4 regions of the Corallincola spongiicola genome follow, and region 1 is predicted to be linked to each of the others. Evidence: riboswitches for the same ligand, from Rfam matches in the RefSeq annotation. Region 1 holds a riboswitch; each other region holds the start of a gene.

What was found. A riboswitch is a leader RNA that binds a small molecule or an ion and turns the genes downstream of it on or off. The one in region 1 is predicted to bind cobalamin.
Region 2: linked by a shared signal. The riboswitch ahead of EXY25_RS08600 (ABC transporter ATP-binding protein) and the one ahead of nrdD (anaerobic ribonucleoside-triphosphate reductase) in region 1 are both predicted to bind cobalamin.
Region 3: linked by a shared signal. The riboswitch ahead of cobT (nicotinate-nucleotide--dimethylbenzimidazole phosphoribosyltransferase) and the one ahead of nrdD (anaerobic ribonucleoside-triphosphate reductase) in region 1 are both predicted to bind cobalamin.
Region 4: linked by a shared signal. The riboswitch ahead of nrdA (class 1a ribonucleoside-diphosphate reductase subunit alpha) and the one ahead of nrdD (anaerobic ribonucleoside-triphosphate reductase) in region 1 are both predicted to bind cobalamin.

What each region holds. Positions count from the first base shown of each region.
Region 1 is NZ_SHLY01000002.1:827,614-829,813, reverse strand. It holds gene EXY25_RS18810 (RHS repeat-associated core domain-containing protein) at 69-656, opposite strand; cobalamin riboswitch at 764-977, shown strand; gene nrdD (anaerobic ribonucleoside-triphosphate reductase) at 1,134-2,200, shown strand, end outside.
Region 2 is NZ_SHLY01000002.1:663,717-665,916, reverse strand. It holds gene EXY25_RS08610 (AEC family transporter) at 1-79, shown strand, start outside; gene EXY25_RS08605 (histidine phosphatase family protein) at 100-666, shown strand; cobalamin riboswitch at 764-939, shown strand; gene EXY25_RS08600 (ABC transporter ATP-binding protein) at 1,126-1,950, shown strand; gene EXY25_RS08595 (FecCD family ABC transporter permease) at 1,943-2,200, shown strand, end outside.
Region 3 is NZ_SHLY01000001.1:5-2,204, forward strand. It holds partial or broken rRNA gene EXY25_RS00005 (23S ribosomal RNA) at 1-100, shown strand, start outside; rRNA gene rrf (5S ribosomal RNA) at 243-358, shown strand; cobalamin riboswitch at 611-758, shown strand; gene cobT (nicotinate-nucleotide--dimethylbenzimidazole phosphoribosyltransferase) at 847-1,872, shown strand; gene EXY25_RS00020 (adenosylcobinamide-GDP ribazoletransferase) at 1,872-2,200, shown strand, end outside.
Region 4 is NZ_SHLY01000002.1:350,826-353,025, forward strand. It holds gene EXY25_RS07305 (DUF2167 domain-containing protein) at 1-776, shown strand, start outside; cobalamin riboswitch at 969-1,195, shown strand; gene nrdA (class 1a ribonucleoside-diphosphate reductase subunit alpha) at 1,332-2,200, shown strand, end outside.

The sequences.
Region 1 (2,200 bases):
TGCAGTGTTTTCATAAATAGGAAGCCCGTATCCGAGTGTTATAGAGCCTTGATATATTGACCTCTTCCCTAAACCCACGCCGAGACCAATCTCATAGAACATTTTGGAACATCTGTTTCAGTACCAAAATAATAATCATATTCACCCATAGTTAAGCAGGAGTCTACGCCAGGCGACGTAATAGACAGCTTGAATACTCCTTTTGACAATGACAAAGAGATACCTTTGTCGAGTAGATCGACTACGGTTGTATATGGCATAACGTCGACTATTCGGGTAAACACTCCATTTCTAAGCGTAGAAAACCCATATTCTGGCGTAGTCAAGACCATAAATTTTCCAGTATGATCAATAACTAAAGTTATGCTGCCAGACAAGGTGGTACCATTTTTCACTATGCTACCACCATAACTTTGGCTCCATACAAGCAACCCCAACGGATCAACAAACCCCGTAGGATTCCTCCCAACATACCCATAGGTATTCAATCCACCATTCAGGCCAATGGGATCAGACTGAATGTAGCGCCCAGTTTCAGGGTCGTAATCCCGGAAGTAGTTATAGTGCAGCCCACTTTCATAGTCATAATACTGGCCCGGGAAGCGCATATTGAAATAGATTTTCTTGCCATCACCGTCGGGATCCATTGGCAGCATCACATTTTAAATGATTCCTTGGTTTCACCCATCCAAAAACTTGCCTTCGATCAATGAAACCTTAGTTCACCAAACACCACATCTAGTGCCTCAGCTTTTTTGCTGCCACTATATATGCAGATTGTGGTCCACACACATGCGCAAGCATGGGGACAATAGGGAATCCGGTGAGAAACCGGAGCTACCCCCGTAACTGTATCTGGTTGGTACGCTGCATCTTCTGTCCATATCTAATGGGCAAAGCCACTGGCTTAGCGCTGGGAAGGCGGCAGTTTACTCAATACCAGAAGCCAGGAGACCTGCCGCAATCACCAATGCCATGCTGGGCGGGGTGCACCAGTGCAACATGAATTATTGGGCGATATGGTCAGCGTTAGCTGATGTTCGCCTACTTATCATGCTGTGACTATTTGCCCTCGCTTACCATCGCCCTACATCAATCTAAACAGTACAGAATAATAAGTTCAGGAGATGAACATGCAGCAGGTCGTGATTAAACGGGATGGCAGTCGCGCCCCTTTCAACCCCAAACGGATCCAGTTGGCGATACAAAGCGCTTGCGAAGTGGTCGGCATTCGTTCGGCAAAAATAGCTGAGCAGATCACCGAGCAGGTAGCGAGTCAATTAGCACCGCTTTCCGACTTGCATATCGACGAGATCCAACAAGCTGTGGAAGACAGCTTGATGGCCAGCGAGCAAAAAGCAGTGGCCCGCGCTTACATTGAGTACCGTCACGACCGCGATCTGGCCCGAGAAAAAGCCAGCCACCTGAATCAGGAAATACGCGGCTTAATGGAGCAGAGCGACCTGAATCTGCTGAATGAAAACGCCAATAAAGACAGCAAGGTGATCCCCACCCAGCGTGATCTGTTGGCGGGTATCGTCGCCAAGCATTACTCCCGTCGTCATATTCTGCCAAAGGATGTGGTGAGCGGCCACGACCGGGGAGAGTTGCACTACCATGACCTGGATTACGCGCCGTTTTTTCCGATGTTTAACTGCATGCTGATTGATCTAAAAGGGATGTTAGAGCAAGGCTTTAAGATGGGTAACGCGGAGATCGATACGCCAAAATCGATTGCCACAGCCACGGCGGTTACCGCACAGATCATCGCCCAAGTAGCAAGCCATATCTATGGCGGCACCACGGTCAATCGTATCGATGAGGTACTGGCACCATATGTCACCACCAGCTACGAGAAGCACTTGGCGACAGCTGCCGAGTGGCAGGTATCGGATGCCGAATCGTTCGCCCAAGCGCAAACTGAAAAAGAGTGTCATGACGCCTTTCAGTCATTGGAATATGAGGTGAATACACTGCACACCGCCAATGGCCAAACGCCGTTTGTGACCTTCGGTTTTGGTTTGGGTGAAAGCTGGCAAGCCAAACTGATCCAACGTTCCATTCTGCAGAATCGTATTGCCGGATTAGGCCGTAATCGCAAAACCGCCGTCTTTCCGAAACTGGTGTTTGTCATTAAAGAGGGCCTTAACCGCAGCCCGCAAGATCCCAACTACGGGATCAAACAGTTGGCCTTAGAGTG
Region 2 (2,200 bases), 160 kb from region 1:
CGCTGTGCTTTTGTCTACGATAGTAGCAAGCATCAGTATGAGTGCTTGGCTGGCGTGGATGCTGTTACCAAATACCTGACAGGGGGTCAGTGCTTACTCATGGCAACGACAGATATCTACTTGGTGCGGCACGGTGAGACAACATGGAACCAAACACATCGACTGCAAGGTCACTTAGACAGCCCCTTGACTCAGCGCGGCAAACAGCAAGCAAAACAAGCTGCTGAGCTGCTGCAAACCACCTGTTTAGCTGCAGTGTATAGCAGTGACTTAGCCCGCTGCAGTCATACCGCTCAATGCATAGCTGCGCAACATAAACTGCCCTTGACCACGCTCAGCGGACTCAGAGAGCGCCATTTTGGCCCACTGCAAGGGATGCAGCTGACCGATATGGATCATCATCAGTTAGCACTATGTAATCTGCATGTGGATGGCTCTCCCGATGCTGCTCCGCTCGGCGGCGAAAGTGTCAGAGAGGTCTGGCAACGTAGCCAAAATACTCTCGCTGAAATCGTCAAGCCTCATGTGGATCAAGCCATTGTTGTCGTCACCCATGGTTCGGTTTTGGCTATTTTGTTACAAGGCCTGGCCGCTAAACCATTGCATCCGGTGCGTACCGGATATTATGAGAATGGCGCTGTCGTTGGCTTACAGTGGCAACACTGAGTCAGCACACGGTTCATACCTGTTAATAACTTGTTGTCTCCAGCAATATGCCGGATAATCTCGCCACCAATTCGTTGTGGTTAAGTAAGCGATCGATAACCACAGCGGTAACGATGGTGCCATACAGGCTTAAAAGGGAACGCGGTGCAAAACCGCGGCTGTACCCGCAACTGTAAACAGAACGCTGCACACTCGCCACTGACCTACAAGGGTTGGGAAGGCGTGCAGTCAGAAGCTGTGAGCCAGGAGACCTGCCATCCGTTAAAACTGAACCTTGTATCACGCAATAGCGTGATAACACCTGAGCGGGTTACTCAGGGCAGTGTTTACCGGAACCAGATCTATAGCTTTCAATTCCGGTCAACCCGCCTAAAAATCCGCGCTCAATAATGGAAGCAATGTGGCGCATATCCAAGCTAAACATCTGTATCGACCTCAGCATGACAGGCGATACCACTGATGGCCAATCAAGAGCAACCGCTGGTGCAGGTGGACGCCCTTGGCTGGCAAGCTGATGGTCGCGATATTCTGCAACAGATAGATTTCCAGATTAGCCGCGGCACATTTGTTGGCTTGATCGGGCCAAATGGCGCAGGCAAATCCAGCTTGCTACGATGTCTATATAGAGTAAATAAGCCTTCCAGCGGTCAAGTACGCCTTAACGGTCAGAATTTATGGCAGCACTCGGCGCGCACCGTTGCGCAGCAAGTGGCTGTCGTACTGCAAGAAACCACCGGTAACTTCGGCTTACGATTGCGTGATGTGGTACGGATGGGGTTAACTCCCCATAAAGCCGCATTTGCATTGGATAGTCACCATGATCTGCAACTGGTCGATGATGCCATTGAGCAGGTGGGTTTAACGGCATTAGCACAGCAGCCCTTTGAACATCTGTCTGGGGGCGAGAAACAGCGCGCGCTGATCGCCCGCGCTATCGTGCAGCGTCCTAAGCTGCTGCTGATGGACGAACCAACCAATCATCTCGATGTGCGTTATCAAATTCAGGTATTGGAGCTAGCCAAACACTTGGGCATCACCGTGATCGCATCTATCCACGATCTGAATTTGGCCAGCGCCTTTTGTGATCAGCTGTTGTTGATCGATCAGGGCAAACTGATTGGCCAAGGAACCCCTGACGAAATATTAACCGAACGTATGCTCGGTGAGGTATTTGGAGTCTGCAGCAGTATCGATCAACACCCGGACCATGGTCACCCGCGCATCACCTACCACTATGGCTACTTAACCGCAAACAATAAGCCACCGGGAGGTGACCATGCCTGAGCAGTTATGGCAACGGCCCGCCTTTCGCTGGTTGGTAATAATGGCGCTACTGCTATTTGCATTAGCAACACCGCTGTTCGCAGCCAGCTTCGGCGCTGCCCAGATCGATGCAGCAGATGTGTGGCATGCTCTGTGCCATCATTTGGGGGGCAGTTGTGATGTCAGCGCGATCAAACAGCGTATCGTTATCGATATTCGCTTACCTCGGGTCATTTTGGCCTTTGTTGCCGGCGCGGGGCTAGCACTGTCT
Region 3 (2,200 bases), on a different contig from region 1:
CCTAAAGGGTTGTTGAAGACTACGACGTTGATAGGCAGGGTGTGGAAGCGTTGTGAGGCGTTGAGCTAACCTGTACTAATTGCCCGTGAGGCTTAACCATACAACCCCTAAGAAGTTTTACTGAAAATGTTCCAGACATTTTTCAGCACTTCCTCCATCCGTGGAGGGCGTGAGTTAAGTGACGTGCAAGACACGCCAAAATCGATAGAGTGACAGTCGGCATTTTCCTAATTAAGTTTTTGTCTGGCGGCCATAGCGTTGTGGCACCACCTGATCCCATTCCGAACTCAGCAGTGAAACGCAATTGCGCCGATGGTAGTGTGGGGCTTCCCCATGTGAGAGTAGGTCACCGCCAGACACCTAATACAGTGAAGAGGCTACCCGATAGGGTAGCCTTTTTGCGTTTAAGGCCATTGAAAACAGTAAAGCCCTTCGCCCAAGCGAAGGGCTTTTTTGTTGGAGCAGCCTTTAGCGCCGTGGCTACTATGAAGTAGCGTATCGTTCTTCATTTAGTTTGTTCAGTGAAACGATACAACTTTCAATCTCTCTCCGTTATTGATTAAAGCCTAGCGTTGTGACCATGGCGTGTTTACCCGTATACTCATCTCTCCTGTCATTCTGGGAATAAAGTCTTTCCAAATGGGAATGTGGTGAGAATCCACAACTGTACCCGCAACTGTGATCACTACCTGGTTCAACGATTTGTTTGATAAGAGTTTTGTGTAAGTCAGATGACCAGCTTTACTCCTAGCACAGCAGCCGAGCGGGTAACTCGGAGGGCTGGGCATTATCAGTAATGCTCCCTCCATTTTTAGCTGATTATCTCTTTATTAAGCAGGTGAGCAGATGTGGTCAATTAGCCATATTAGTGACGATAGAACTCAATTAATTCGAACTACCATTGATAACAAAACCAAGCCGTTGGGCGCATTGGGTGCTTTAGAAACGCTGGCATTGCAGATCGCTCAAATTCAGGACTCAGCGACGCCTGCGCTTACAAAGCCTGTGTTTTGGGTATTCGCTGGCGATCATGGGATCACCGATGAAGGGGTTAGTGCCTATCCAAAAGAGGTGACTTCGCAGATGGTGATGAACTTCGTCAACGGTGGTGCTGCAATTAATGTGTTTTGTCGGCAACACGATATTCAGCTTTACGTCGTCGATGCAGGCATCAGCTCCACGATTGAATACTCTGATAAGCTGCTGAATTGCTCTTTGGGTAAGGGTACGAAGAATTTCTTGCTGCAAAACGCTATGACCTCAGAACAAGTACAGTTTGCCTTTTCGCACGCGAAGGAGCTGATTGCTGGCGCGCAGCGTACTGGCACAAATATTGTTGGCTTTGGTGAAATGGGAATAGGGAATACAACGTCTGCCGCTGCGTTGATGGCGTTAGTGACGGGGATCCAAGCTGATCTATGCGTAGGGAGAGGAACCGGTGTGGATGATGCTGGCGTTTCGCTGAAAGCTGCTGTCGTCAGCAAGTTGCTAGCTCGCGTTAACGGCCGGCTTGATCCGGTCTCAGCCCTGGCAGCGGCAGGCGGTTTTGAAATAGCGATGATGACGGGGGCTATGCTTGCTGCAGCCGAAAGTAAAATGGTGGTTCTTGTCGATGGCTTTATTGCTTCAGTGGCCGCTTTGTTGGCTTATAAAATTGCCCCTGCGGCACGCGACTATTTCGTCTTTTGTCATGCATCAGATGAACGTGGGCACCAACGTTTACTGGCAGAGATGAATGCTAGACCCCTACTAGATTTAGGAATGAGACTCGGTGAAGGCACTGGGGCAGCGCTTGCGTATCCTTTGTGCCAAAGTGCCGTTGGATTTCTTAATGAGATGGCTTCTTTTGGTGATGCGGGCGTCAGTCAATAATGAATTGGTTTCAATTACAGTGGCGTCTGTTTCTTGTAGCCGTGCAATTTCTTACTCGTGTCCCGGTTGTGATCCCGGGGGAGTTTGATCCTCGCTGGTTAAGTCGGTGCTGCGTGTATTTTCCCGTGGTTGGTTCCCTTATTGGCTTGGCTGCCGCTGCTGTATATTTGCTTTGTGTTGATGCGCTGGGCACGACGATTGGCGTTATGTTGTCTATGGCTGCATCAGTTCTTATTACCGGAGCGTTCCATGAAGATGGCCTAGCGGATACCTGTGACGGGCTTGGTGGCGGTTTAGATTGCGCGCATAAGTTGAGGATCATGAAAGA
Region 4 (2,200 bases), 480 kb from region 1:
CGGAGTTCTTATCATCGCTGGATCCGCAAACCGGCGAGATTCTGTTGCCGGGCAGCATGGCTCGACTTCATGTGTCGGATGATTTCTATTATCTCGATCCGCAAGACGCCGAGCGTGTGCTCAGCGAGGCTTGGGGAAACCCGCCAGGCACTGGCGCTTTGGGGATGTTGTTGCCTGCTGGGCAGACTCCGCTGGACGAGGATTCCTGGGCGGTTGTCATCTCATTTGAAGAAGATGGTTACGTTTCTGATGAAGATGCCTACAACATTGATTATGACGAACTGTTAGAAGAGATGCAGGCGGATACCCGGTCAGAGAGCGGTGAGCGCGAAGCAGCAGGTTATGGCTCAATTGATTTAGTCGGTTGGGCTGCTCGGCCTTACTACGACAAAAGTCGTCATCAACTCTATTGGGCGAAAGAGCTGGAGTTTGACCACGATCCCAATCATACCCTGAACTACAGCATCCGCAGCTTAGGTCGCAAAGGCGTGCTGGAGATGAATTTTGTTGCTGGTATGAACCAACTTGATCAGATCAATGGCAGTTTAGATAGCGTACTGGCGATGGTGAACTTCGTTGATGGTCATCGTTACGAAGATTTTGACCCCTCCTATGATGAGGTAGCAGCTTATGGCTTAGGTGCGCTTGTTGCCGGCAAACTGGCGGCAAAAACGGGTGCTATTGCCGGTTTTTTGCTGCTGTTGAAAAAGTTTTGGTGGCTGGCTTTAGTTGCCATTGGTGGCGTATTCCGCGCTATCACGGGTAAGAAAGATTAGTTTTTGAAGGTTACCCTGTAAACCTTGCGCCGCCGGGGATATTGGGGTCAACACCTAGCGTGAGTTGATGCTCTCCGAATGGAGAGCATTGAGCAAATCTAATTTTTGCATTTGTAATGCTCATTTTTTATTTAACTTCTGTATATCAAATCACCTTTTAAACACTATATGTTGACGTAAATCAATTCTTGAACCACTATATGTGCCGAACGGTTCCCAAGGGCGTCTTCAATAGAATGCCCACGGATTAATAGGGAATGCGGTGAATTAGTGGTGTTTTTTCCGCTAATAATTCCGCAGCTGCCCCCGCAACTGTAAGTGCAGAGCCACGCTCAATAGCCACTGGAATGAGATTCCGGGAAGGCGAGTCAAGGCGAAGACGCACAAGCCAGGAGACCTGCCGTCGCGGTGTGTTTTTCGCACCAATTAACTGATTCGTCAAACATCGGGCGGGGTGATCCGGTGTGTGGCTCGACCATGCCCGGCTGTTCGCCTGAACGCTAGCATGGCTGGCGTCATACCTTCCCCTGCCTTGTCGCTACGGAGTTCGACAAGGTGAATAACAAAAATATCTCAATTGCCAAACGTGATGGCCGCCATGAACCGCTCGATCTGGATAAGATCCATAAGGTACTCACCTGGGCGGCAGAAGGGCTTGATACTGTCTCTGTATCTCAAGTCGAGCTTAGAGCACATCTGCAATTTCACGACGGAATTACCACGTCAGATATTCATGAAACATTGATTAAGTCTGCGGCGGATCTGATCTCGGAAGAGACTCCTGATTATCAATATCTGGCTGCCCGGCTGAACATCTTTCATCTGCGTAAAAAAGCCTATGGCCAATACACGCCGCCTTCGCTATACCAGCACGTGGGTCGGTTGGTGGATCTGCAACGTTACGATGCCCAGCTACTAACGGATTACAGCATGGAAGAGTTCGCCCTGATGGATGGTTTTATCGACCACCAACGGGACTTGGACTTTGCTTACGCTGCCGTGAAGCAGCTGGAAGGTAAATACCTGGTTCAGGACAGGGTGAAAGGAGAGTTCTACGAAAGCCCGCAGTTTCTCTATCTGCTGATCGGTGCGTGTTTGTTTGCTAACTACGACAGGTCCATTCGTCTGGATTATGTCCGTCGCTTTTATGATGCGGTGTCTACGTTCAAAATCTCTTTGCCAACGCCGATTATGGCGGGCGTGCGTACGCCAACTCGCCAGTTCAGCTCTTGCGTGTTGATTGAATGCGGTGATTCGCTGGATTCCATTAACGCCACCACCTCTGCGATTGTGCGCTATGTCAGTCAGCGTGCGGGTATTGGTATTAATGCCGGACGTATTCGCGCGCTCGGTTCATCTATCCGAGGGGGGGAGGCTAATCATACCGGTTGTATTCCATTCTTTAAGCACTTCCAAACGGCGGT